Regions from separate parts of the Bacillus sp. GbtcB14 genome, predicted to be linked through region 2. Evidence: predicted binding sites of a transcription regulator. Region 2 holds the regulator's gene; each other region holds the start of a gene.
The links. Region 2 encodes LexA, which represses DNA repair genes until DNA is damaged. Its sites were predicted from a motif close to CGAACATATGTTCG; they were not measured.
Positions count from the first base shown of each region.

Region 1 (3,287 bases), on a different contig from region 2:
AATCGTTCGCGGTATTTATCAATCTTGTGTGCTCAGCTATAAATTAGATAAGGCAGAATTGAATAAAGGTTACACGACAGAAGCGCTTAGGAAAGCTATTCAAGTTACTTTCGAAGAATTTCAGTTACATCGTATAGAAGCACCGATTATGCCACGAAATTTAGCATCTATACAAGTAGTGACGAAGATAGGCTTTCAATATGAGGGCGTGTCTAGGAAGATGTTAATGGTAAATGGAGTATGGGAAGATCATATGCGCTGGGTATTGTTAAATGAGTAATAGAAAGCAGATGGTTATCTAGACATATAAACCGTCTGTTTTTTGTCTTGTATTTCGAAACTTTTGCGAAATTCTGTTATAATTAATAGTGTTACATACATAATGGTAGTGCAGGAGGCGCAGTCTTATGATTAATCAAGAACGTTTAGTAAATGAATTTATGGAATTAGTACAAGTAGATTCTGAAACGAAATTTGAAGCAGAAATTTGCAAAGTATTAACAAAGAAATTTACAGATTTAGGTGTAGAAGTATTTGAAGATGACACAATGGCTGTTACTGGGCATGGTGCAGGTAATTTAATTTGTACATTACCAGCAACAAAAGATGGTGTTGATACAATTTACTTTACTTCTCATATGGATACAGTAGTTCCTGGTAATGGAATTAAGCCTTCTATTAAAGATGGATATATCGTGTCAGATGGTACTACGATTTTAGGTGCGGATGATAAAGCAGGATTAGCATCAATGTTTGAAGCAATTCGTGTTTTAAAAGAGAAAAACATCCCTCATGGTAAAATTGAATTTATTATTACAGTTGGAGAAGAATCTGGTCTTGTTGGTGCAAAAGCATTAGATCGTGAGCGCATTACAGCGAAATACGGTTATGCATTAGATAGCGATGGAAAAGTTGGTGAAATTGTTGTTGCAGCTCCAACACAAGCGAAAGTGAATGCAATTATTCGTGGGAAAACAGCTCACGCTGGTGTAGCACCAGAAAAAGGTGTATCTGCAATTACTATCGCAGCGAAGGCAATTGCGAAGATGCCACTTGGTCGTATTGATTCTGAAACAACTGCAAATATTGGACGTTTTGAAGGTGGTACACAAACAAATATCGTTTGCGATCATGTACAAATCTTTGCAGAAGCGCGTTCTTTAATCAATGAGAAAATGGAAGTACAAGTTGCGAAAATGAAAGAAGCATTTGAAACAACTGCAAAAGAAATGGGCGGTCAAGCAGACGTTGAAGTAAACGTTATGTATCCAGGATTTAAATTTGCTGATGGCGATCACGTTGTAGAAGTTGCAAAACGTGCAGCTGAAAACATTGGTCGTACACCTTCTCTTCACCAAAGTGGTGGCGGAAGTGATGCAAACGTAATTGCAGGACACGGTATTCCGACAGTTAACTTAGCGGTTGGTTATGAAGAAATTCATACAACAAACGAAAAGATTCCTGTTGAAGAATTAGCAAAAACAGCAGAATTAGTTGTTGCAATTATTGAAGAAGTAGCGAAGTAATGTAAAATAAAAAGCGTGTAAATCATAATTGATTTACACGCTTTTTATTTTGATTCGATTGCTTTTACAAGGCGGATTAGCCAATACAAGAAAATCCATGGCAATATATAAGTTGTTGCTACATGTACTAGGCGAGGGAAGAATCCAAACGTATTAATATTGAAAATAGGAAGCAGTAAATAATTAAGGGTTATGATTAATATAATCACAAGGAACGTATAGTTGAGTTTATTAGTTGATTTCATCATAATCACCCCTTTCCACATTTTATGTAAATTATATCAAATATATAAAAGGAAAAGACCAAGTAATTATTATAACTATTATGCAAAATTTGATATAATGAAGGAACAAATGTTCTTTGGAGGGGTGAGTAATATGCGAGAAATGTATCCGAAAAATGGTCGTGTTATTTTGCATGTAGATATGAATTGTTTTTTCGCATCTGTTGAAATTGCTCATGACCCATCATTACAAGGGAAGCCGTTAGCAGTTGCTGGAAATGAAAAAGAAAGAAAAGGAATTATCATAACATGTAGTTATGAGGCGAGAGACTATGGAATACGTACAACGATGCCTCTTTGGGAAGCAAAAAGGTTATGTCCACAATTAGTTGTAATGCGTCCTAATTTTACATTATATCGTGAAGCTTCATTTCAAATGTTTCAAATTCTTTCCCGTTTTACGGAAAAAATACAACCAGTCTCAATAGATGAAGGATATTTAGATATTACAGATTGCTACGCACTCGGTTCGCCTCTTGAAATAGCAAAGATGATTCAGCAGGCGTTATTAACAGAGTTACAGCTTCCGTGTAGCATCGGAATTGCTCCTAACCTTTTCCTAGCAAAAACAGCTTCTGATATGAAAAAGCCTCTCGGTATTACCGTGCTTCGAAAACGAGATATTTCAGAAATGATTTGGCCACTCCCAGTTGAAGCGATGCATGGAATTGGAGAAAAAACAGCTGAAAAATTAAATGATATTCATATACAAACAATTGAACAGTTAGCAAAAGGAAACGAACATATCATTCGCGCTAAAATTGGAAAGCATGGTGTTGATTTACAAAGGCGGGCAAAAGGTATGGATGATAGGGAAGTTGACCCGAGTCAAATGGGACAACATAAAAGTATCGGTAATTCGATGACTTTTTCAAAGGATATGGATGAAGAGAAAGAATTACTTGATATGTTAGAACGGCTATCAAAATCAGTGAGTAAAAGATTACAAAAACGAACTCTTGTCAGCTATAATATTCAAATTATGATTAAATATCATGATAGGCGGACAGTAACGCGGAGTAAGCAATTGAAAAATGCGATTTGGGAAGAACGAGATATTTTTCAGGCAGCATCTCGTTTATGGAAGCAACATTGGGACGGTGATTCCGTTCGTTTACTAGGTGTTACAGCTACTGAAATAGAGTGGAAGACAGAATCGGTGAAACAATTAGATTTGTTTTCATTTGAAGAAGATGCGAAAGAAGAGCCGCTACTTGCTGTCATCGATCAAATTAATGATAAGTATGGAATGCCACTTTTACAACGAGGTAGTCAATTATTACGTAAGCAGGAAAAGTCTTTTCAGCAAAAATTAGAAAATAAGTTTATGTAGAAGGTGTCATGAAGCTGTAAATATCATGACACCTTCCATTTCTAACTGGCTTCTAAATCTAATGAAGTTTTCCACCCAGCTGCAGTAACGCCAGCTTCTAATAGCATTCTACTCACTATTTTTTCAATTAAGACTGCTGCATTT
Region 1 covers NZ_JAGXJT010000001.1:503,416-506,702, forward strand. The annotation lists gene KVT31_RS02730 (GNAT family N-acetyltransferase) at 1-280, shown strand, start outside; gene KVT31_RS02735 (tripeptidase T) at 408-1,526, shown strand; gene KVT31_RS02740 (hypothetical protein) at 1,571-1,771, opposite strand; gene KVT31_RS02745 (DNA polymerase IV) at 1,905-3,143, shown strand; gene KVT31_RS02750 (MgtC/SapB family protein) at 3,185-3,287, opposite strand, start outside.
Region 1: a site for LexA is predicted at 1,874-1,887, ahead of KVT31_RS02745 (DNA polymerase IV). Genes of this name have one in related genera too.

Region 2 (3,287 bases):
CGGTGGAATTGCTAGTGTAGTGACACCATTTTTCGTTATTGGAAAAGTATTTATGGGTACTTTTATATGGTTGGATTTATTCGTTAGTATAACGTTTGTTGGAGTAGGTTTGTTGTTATGTATTATCGCTTATTATAGTACGAAGTGGTTTAAAAAGTTATGCGTACGTTATGTAGTATGGAACTTCAAAATGATAAAAGGGGAGTAGATGATGAAAAAAATATTGTTAGTAGCAATCGCTTGTATCATTATTGGAGTAATAGGGATTTCACAAACATACGAAAAAGCAGTGCAAAGTGCAGAAGAAGGAAATAAAGAAAACGTAATTAAAAACGAAACACTAAAAAATATAGAAGTTAAGTTAGATGCTGGGGATATTGTTGTCCAAAAATCTCCCGATTCTTCTTTTTATGTAAAGCAATCAGGAGATGTACGTAAACAAGAGATTCATATTGCTGAAGATGGTGACACATTAAAAATTATTGGGGAAAGAGAAAAAGGAGCTTCATTTGATTTTTCTTTTTATGATTTTAGGTTTCAAACGTCTACAATAACTCTCCTCGTGCCTGAACGTTCTTATCAAGAGATAAAAGTAAATTCATCCGCTGGACAAATAGAAATAAGTGATGTGAAAAGTGATCGTGTAAGTGTGGGGACACTCGCTGGAGAAGTAGATTTGAAACATATCACAGCTAAGAGTGTGGAGGGATCTACAAAAGCTGGTGAGGTGAACTTTAAAAAGGTAATAGGGAAAGTAATAGCGAAAACGGCTAGTGGGGATGTATATGTTATGGATCATGATCCTAAGTATGATGTAGAGGCAAGTTCAACTGCTGGGGATGTAGATATTACTTTATTAGAAAAACCACAAGATGCAGTAATAAGTGGGCGAAGCGCTGCTGGCGACGTAATGATTTTTAATGAAGAAAATAAAAATATAACAATTGGCAATGGTAGTAAAAATATTAGCGGTAAAACAGCTGCTGGCGATGTGACGATTGAAACTCGTTCATAAGAAATAGAATGTATGAAAATCTATCAAAATACAAAAAAAGAAGATAATTACCGTATATAAATAAGGTAATTATCTTCTTTTATTATTCTTAATGTAAATCACGATATACGCCAATTACTTTTCCTATAACTGACACTTGTTTTAAAATGATAGGTTCTAATGAAGAGTTTTCCGGTTGTAGACGGAAATGGTCTTTTTCTTTATAGAAACGTTTAACAGTTGCTTCGTTATCTTCTGTTAAAGCGACTACAATTTCACCGTTGTATGCAGACTGTTGTTGGCGAACAACAACTAAATCCCCATCGAAAATACCAGCTTCAATCATACTATCTCCGGAAATACGTAACATAAATACTTGGTCTGCTCCAGCAACAATGCTAGCTGGAAGTGGGAAGTGATCTTCTACACTTTCAACTGCTGTAATCGGTAATCCAGCAGTAACTTTTCCGACAATTGGAACTTGAATAACAGATTGTGTTTCTGTATCCATTCGGTTGTCACCTAAAATTTCAATTGCTCGTGGTTTTGTTGGATCGCGTCGAATATATCCTTTTTCTTCTAGTCGTGATAAATGTCCGTGCACTGTAGAACTAGAAGCGAGGCCGACTGCTTGACCGATTTCACGTACGGAAGGTGGATATCCTTTTTCTTGTACTTTTAGCTTAATAAAGTCGAGAATGTCTTGCTGGCGTTTCGTTAACTTTTCCATGTTTTCTAACACCTCGTTTTCTTTCATTTTTCTTATTAATAAGTATAACATGCGAAAAAACATTCTACAAACATAAGTTCGAACGAAAGGCGAATTTATGATACACTATAAGGAAAATATAGTGAGAAAGAAGGGTTCAAAATGAATGCAATTATTTATGCACGTGTGAGCACGACAAAAGAAGAACAGGAAACATCATTATTGCGTCAAAAAGATGAATTATTGCATTTAGCTGAGCGCTATCAAATGAATGTTGCAAAGGTGATTGAAGAGCAGGCTAGCGGTTATACAATTGAACGTGATGGCATATTAGAAGTGCTAGATACAATTCGCGATGAACAAGTTGATGTACTTCTCATACAAGATGAAACGCGCCTTGGTAGAGGGAATGCAAAGATTGCATTAATGCACTGTTTACATAAAGAGGGAATAAAAGTATATACGCATACGCATAATGGAGAATTAGAACTCTCTGATTCTGATTCGATGGTACTAGATATAATTGGGATTGTTGAAGAGTATCAAAGAAAGATCCACAATTTAAAAATTAAACGTGGCATGCAAAGGGCGGTAGAGAAAGGATTTCGTCCGGAGAATAATTTGAAAAATCGTCATTTAAGTATAGGACGTGAGAAAAAAGAAGTGCCAATTGAGGAAATTGTACGTTTACGCCGGAATGAATTAACTTTTGAAGAAATTGCAGCAACACTTCGTGGTTTTGGTCATGATGTTTCAAAAGCAACAGTACACCGAAGATATGTAGAATATACAAAGCAATTGCTTGATAAAGAGGACTAACTATTGTATGATAATAATCAGTTTTGAGTAAAAGGGGGATTCGAGATGCAAAGTCACGAACTCATTGAACGCATTAACTTCTTAGCGAAAAAAGCAAAAGCTGAAGGCTTAACTGAAGAAGAACAACGTGAGCGCCAATCGCTACGTGAACAATATTTAAAAGGATTTCGTCAAAATATGTTAAACGAACTTAAAGGGATCAAAGTTGTTAACGAAGAAGGTACTGATGTTACACCGGCGAAATTAAAAGCTTTAAAAAAGCAAGATAATGCAAAATTAAACTAAAAGATGGGCGAGGCCCATCTTTTTTATTTATTATATCCGTTATTTAATAACTTTCCAGTTGTTATTGACTGTTGCTTCTATCTTTTTGTGCTTCAATATATAGTTAGCGATAAGTTCAGACATATCTGTTGGTATGTCTTTTATTACGGGCTTATTTTGAAACATAAAGAAGTTCCCTCCGCCGCTTGCGCGATAATTATTCATAACGACGTCATATTCTTCATTCATATGAAGGGGAGCTCCTTTATACTGTAAGGATTCGACTCTCTCTCCAATTGGTTTGGAAATGTTTAATACGTACGAAATTCCTTCCCACATATCGTAATTATAGTGTTGCGGCTTTGGTTCTATGTAGGTAGGATTTACAATGATAGTTTCATCTGCTTTTAATGTGAAATAAGAAGCAGAGAGTTCAAGGGCATCTTTTATATCCGCTCCAGTTATTCTAATTACTTTTAATGTATTTGGATAAATATAATT
Region 2 covers NZ_JAGXJT010000018.1:4,109-7,395, reverse strand. The annotation lists gene KVT31_RS27315 (DUF1700 domain-containing protein) at 1-208, shown strand, start outside; gene KVT31_RS27310 (DUF4097 family beta strand repeat-containing protein) at 209-1,015, shown strand; gene lexA (transcriptional repressor LexA) at 1,104-1,724, opposite strand; gene KVT31_RS27300 (YneB family resolvase-like protein) at 1,866-2,522, shown strand; gene KVT31_RS27295 (DUF896 domain-containing protein) at 2,568-2,807, shown strand; gene KVT31_RS27290 (bifunctional metallophosphatase/5'-nucleotidase) at 2,847-3,287, opposite strand, start outside.

Region 3 (3,287 bases), on a different contig from region 2:
ATAGATAAATATATTACGTAGGAGGAGAAAATATGAAAGTAATTTTTCAAAGAGAAAGTGGAGGGAAGGTTTTTGAATCGTATGATGAAGATATAAGCAACTTATTAGCTATTTTAAAAGAAACGAAAGGGATTAAGATTGGGATGGTTGAATATGAAGTATTAAAATACGAATTAGAGTATTTTCGTAACCCGAAAAAAGCAGTAACAGAGAGGGAGTTACATATAATAGTACAACCAAAATATATGTAATAATAAGGGACAATTATTTATAAATAGTTTTATACAGTATGTACGAAAAGAGAGTGTTTAAATTGCTCTCTTTTCATAGAAATTCATAAGGAACGCATTGTGTTCTGTTATAAATCCCTTAAATTTTGTGAGTTCGTTCTTTATAATATATGCTTTCATTTATAGATGGTTAATAAACTCGAAAAATTAAAACTTTTTAGTTTAGGCAGGGATTTTATATTTGAGTAGATAAATGTTCATATAAGGTATTTTGTATACGGATATTGGAGGAGTAAAAATGAGTTTAGCAAGTTATATAGGGTGTAATATAGAAATTCCGTTAACGGATCCAGATTCTAATGGTGTAATTGTTTTTGGACCGTGTTTTTCAGATGAAAGTATGCTTAACATTGTACAAGAGTTTCAATTTCAAACAAGTTACACGTATGAAATTTCAACAATGTGGGGCATTGAACTTGATGAGTGGCAAAATGAAAAGGAGAAGAAAGAAGCTAAGAAAAAGCTATTAGCTTTATGCTCGATTATGGAAGGGTATTTAAATGATGGGGATTATTTTGAATTATTCAGTTGTTGGGTTGGTGATGAAGATAAGGAACGAGTAGGAGAATTAAAATTAAAAATAAATCATTTTAATATAGATGAAATTTGTATTCCGGAAAGAACACTTGTCAGGATAGAAAAATAAATATAGAAATTTACGTTATTAGAAAAAAGCGACTTCACTTTGTATGAAGTCGCTTTTTTAGTAGATATGTGAACTTCCTTTTAAATAGGAAGTGAAAAGCTCATTTGATGAAGAAGAAAATCAATGGTGGATAAATGTATAAGGAAATGATTTGAATTATATTTTGTTGAAAATATAATTATATCTCTTCTCAAAAGAATATATGTTCGTGTATAATTAGAACGAATGTTCCTTTTGGTGCAGATAGTATACGATTTAGAAATAAAGTGAAACTTTAATCAGTAGGGGTGTTCATCGTCCAGTGATTATGAGCTTTCACCAATCGGGCGTTTACGGGCGGATGATTCTCGACTTATATACCTCACATGTGCCGAATTTTGAGATGGGAGCTTTACTACCTGTTAATGCGGGGTAAATATGCCTAGTATTATGAAAGAATAATCAAGGAACAATATATGTGAAATAGAATGGATAAATGATCAAGGAGATAAAGAAATGAATGATGTAAAGGTGCAGAAAGCAGAAAAAGAATGGGTTCCATTTACAGCAATGTCGGAACAGTTGTTAAGTATGCAAAAGATTGTTGGAGAAAAGTTTAAAGTACAAAAACCACTCTTAACAAAAGAAGCAAAAGAGAGAATTTCTGATAAATTATTAACGTCGTTATTGTCTGAGAAAGAAATATTAGTGACATATTTTGAAGAGGGCTACATACTTACAAGCTATATGACAGTTGTGCATATAAACCCGCTAAAGCGCATTGTAATATGTACTGACGCATTTTATAAAACTTACGTATTTAATACTTCGGATATTATTGAAATAACGTAAAGGAAGCTGAAATTTAAATTTTAGCTTTTTATTTTTGTTAGATGAGGAAGAGAAAAATTGAAACGAAAAAGCAGCTAGCTTCATACTAGCTGCTAAGCCCCAGGGAAAGGGAGAAAAAGATAGGGTACTCAAAAAATCAACAATAGCTGTGTAACAGCCTGATTATAGTATAGACAAATTTAAAATTCCTAAACAGAACGATGAAAAAATAGGACTAGGCGGTACCAACTTGGTTTTGATCTGCAAGGTCAGAATCAAATGTATTAGTCGCGCTCACGCCACTAAAAGTATTAACAACAAAACCAACGTTTGAAGCACCAGATCCATTATAAGCCTTCGTATTTTCTTTCGGAGAAACGTTGTAGAAATCACCTAAGTTAAATGAACCGTTACTATTTTGTACAACTAAATTCCCTACAACTGATGGCATAGTTTTCACCCGCTTTACAATCATTTGTTAACACTACTATATGGTGTTATAGTCCAAATGGTTCATGGAATAAAAATTGTGGAATAGTAAAACGTTTGAAGTGTAGTTTAATCCAATCCCGCAATAAAAGTATGTTAAAATTAATGTAAGGTTGAGTAATTAAAAATAATTATTGTATAATTAATATATGCGAAAGCAAAGGAGGCAAAATGTAATGAATAATGTTATAAAAAAAGTAGATTTAACAGATGCAAAATCAAGTAATCTTGTTGCAATTATTTATAGCAATGAAGTTATATTGGTTGAAGAAGCATTTTGTCCAAATGAAATAAAATTAAAGTTTAATGAAATTGCAATTTTATCGGCAATTAAAACAGCACATATAATGAAAGTATCCATCAGAAAAGAATTGGAAGCAATTTTTCATGACACTGGTGTTTTATTTGTGAAGCATAGTGTTGATTATGGTAACAGTCAATCTATCACTATGCATTTTGAACAATTCAAAAAGTTGCAAAATGAGATTGAGAATTTAAATAAAAGTAGGTAATCTAGGTGTAGCTTATATGTATCGGTGTTAGAAATGCGGAAAAAAGAAGCTGAAATATAAAAGCAATAACGAAATAAATAATGATTTTTTTGATATATAAGCAAGAGTAACTGTTATGGTTACTCTTTTTGCTTACATAAAAATTCCTACTAAAGTATGAAATGAGTTGATACTTTAGTAAATGGCTGAACGAAAAGGAAGAGTGTAAAATTTTATAAAGGAGGAGAGGTATATGAAGCAAAACGAAACTGGAAAAATTGTAATGATCACAGGAGTGACGCAAGGATTAGGTCGTGCAATGGTTGATCGATTTCATGAATTGGGATGGAATATATATGGCTGTGGACGTTCAAAAGATAAAATCGAAGAATTGAAAAAATATTACGGTAATATACATGATTTTCAAATACTTGATGTTTCAGACTCCCATCAAGTAAGTAATTGGGCAAATTATATACTTCATAGATATAGAGCACCTGATTTGTTAATAAATAATGCATCGATTGTTAATAAAAATGCGCCGCTGTGGAAAGTAACAGC
Region 3 covers NZ_JAGXJT010000002.1:18,494-21,780, reverse strand. The annotation lists gene KVT31_RS05090 (hypothetical protein) at 33-251, shown strand; gene KVT31_RS05085 (hypothetical protein) at 529-936, shown strand; gene KVT31_RS05080 (YolD-like family protein) at 1,432-1,767, shown strand; gene gerPF (spore germination protein GerPF) at 1,982-2,197, opposite strand; gene KVT31_RS05070 (hypothetical protein) at 2,412-2,747, shown strand; gene KVT31_RS05065 (SDR family oxidoreductase) at 2,980-3,287, shown strand, end outside.
Region 3: a site for LexA is predicted at 1,132-1,145, ahead of KVT31_RS05080 (YolD-like family protein). Genes of this name have one in related genera too.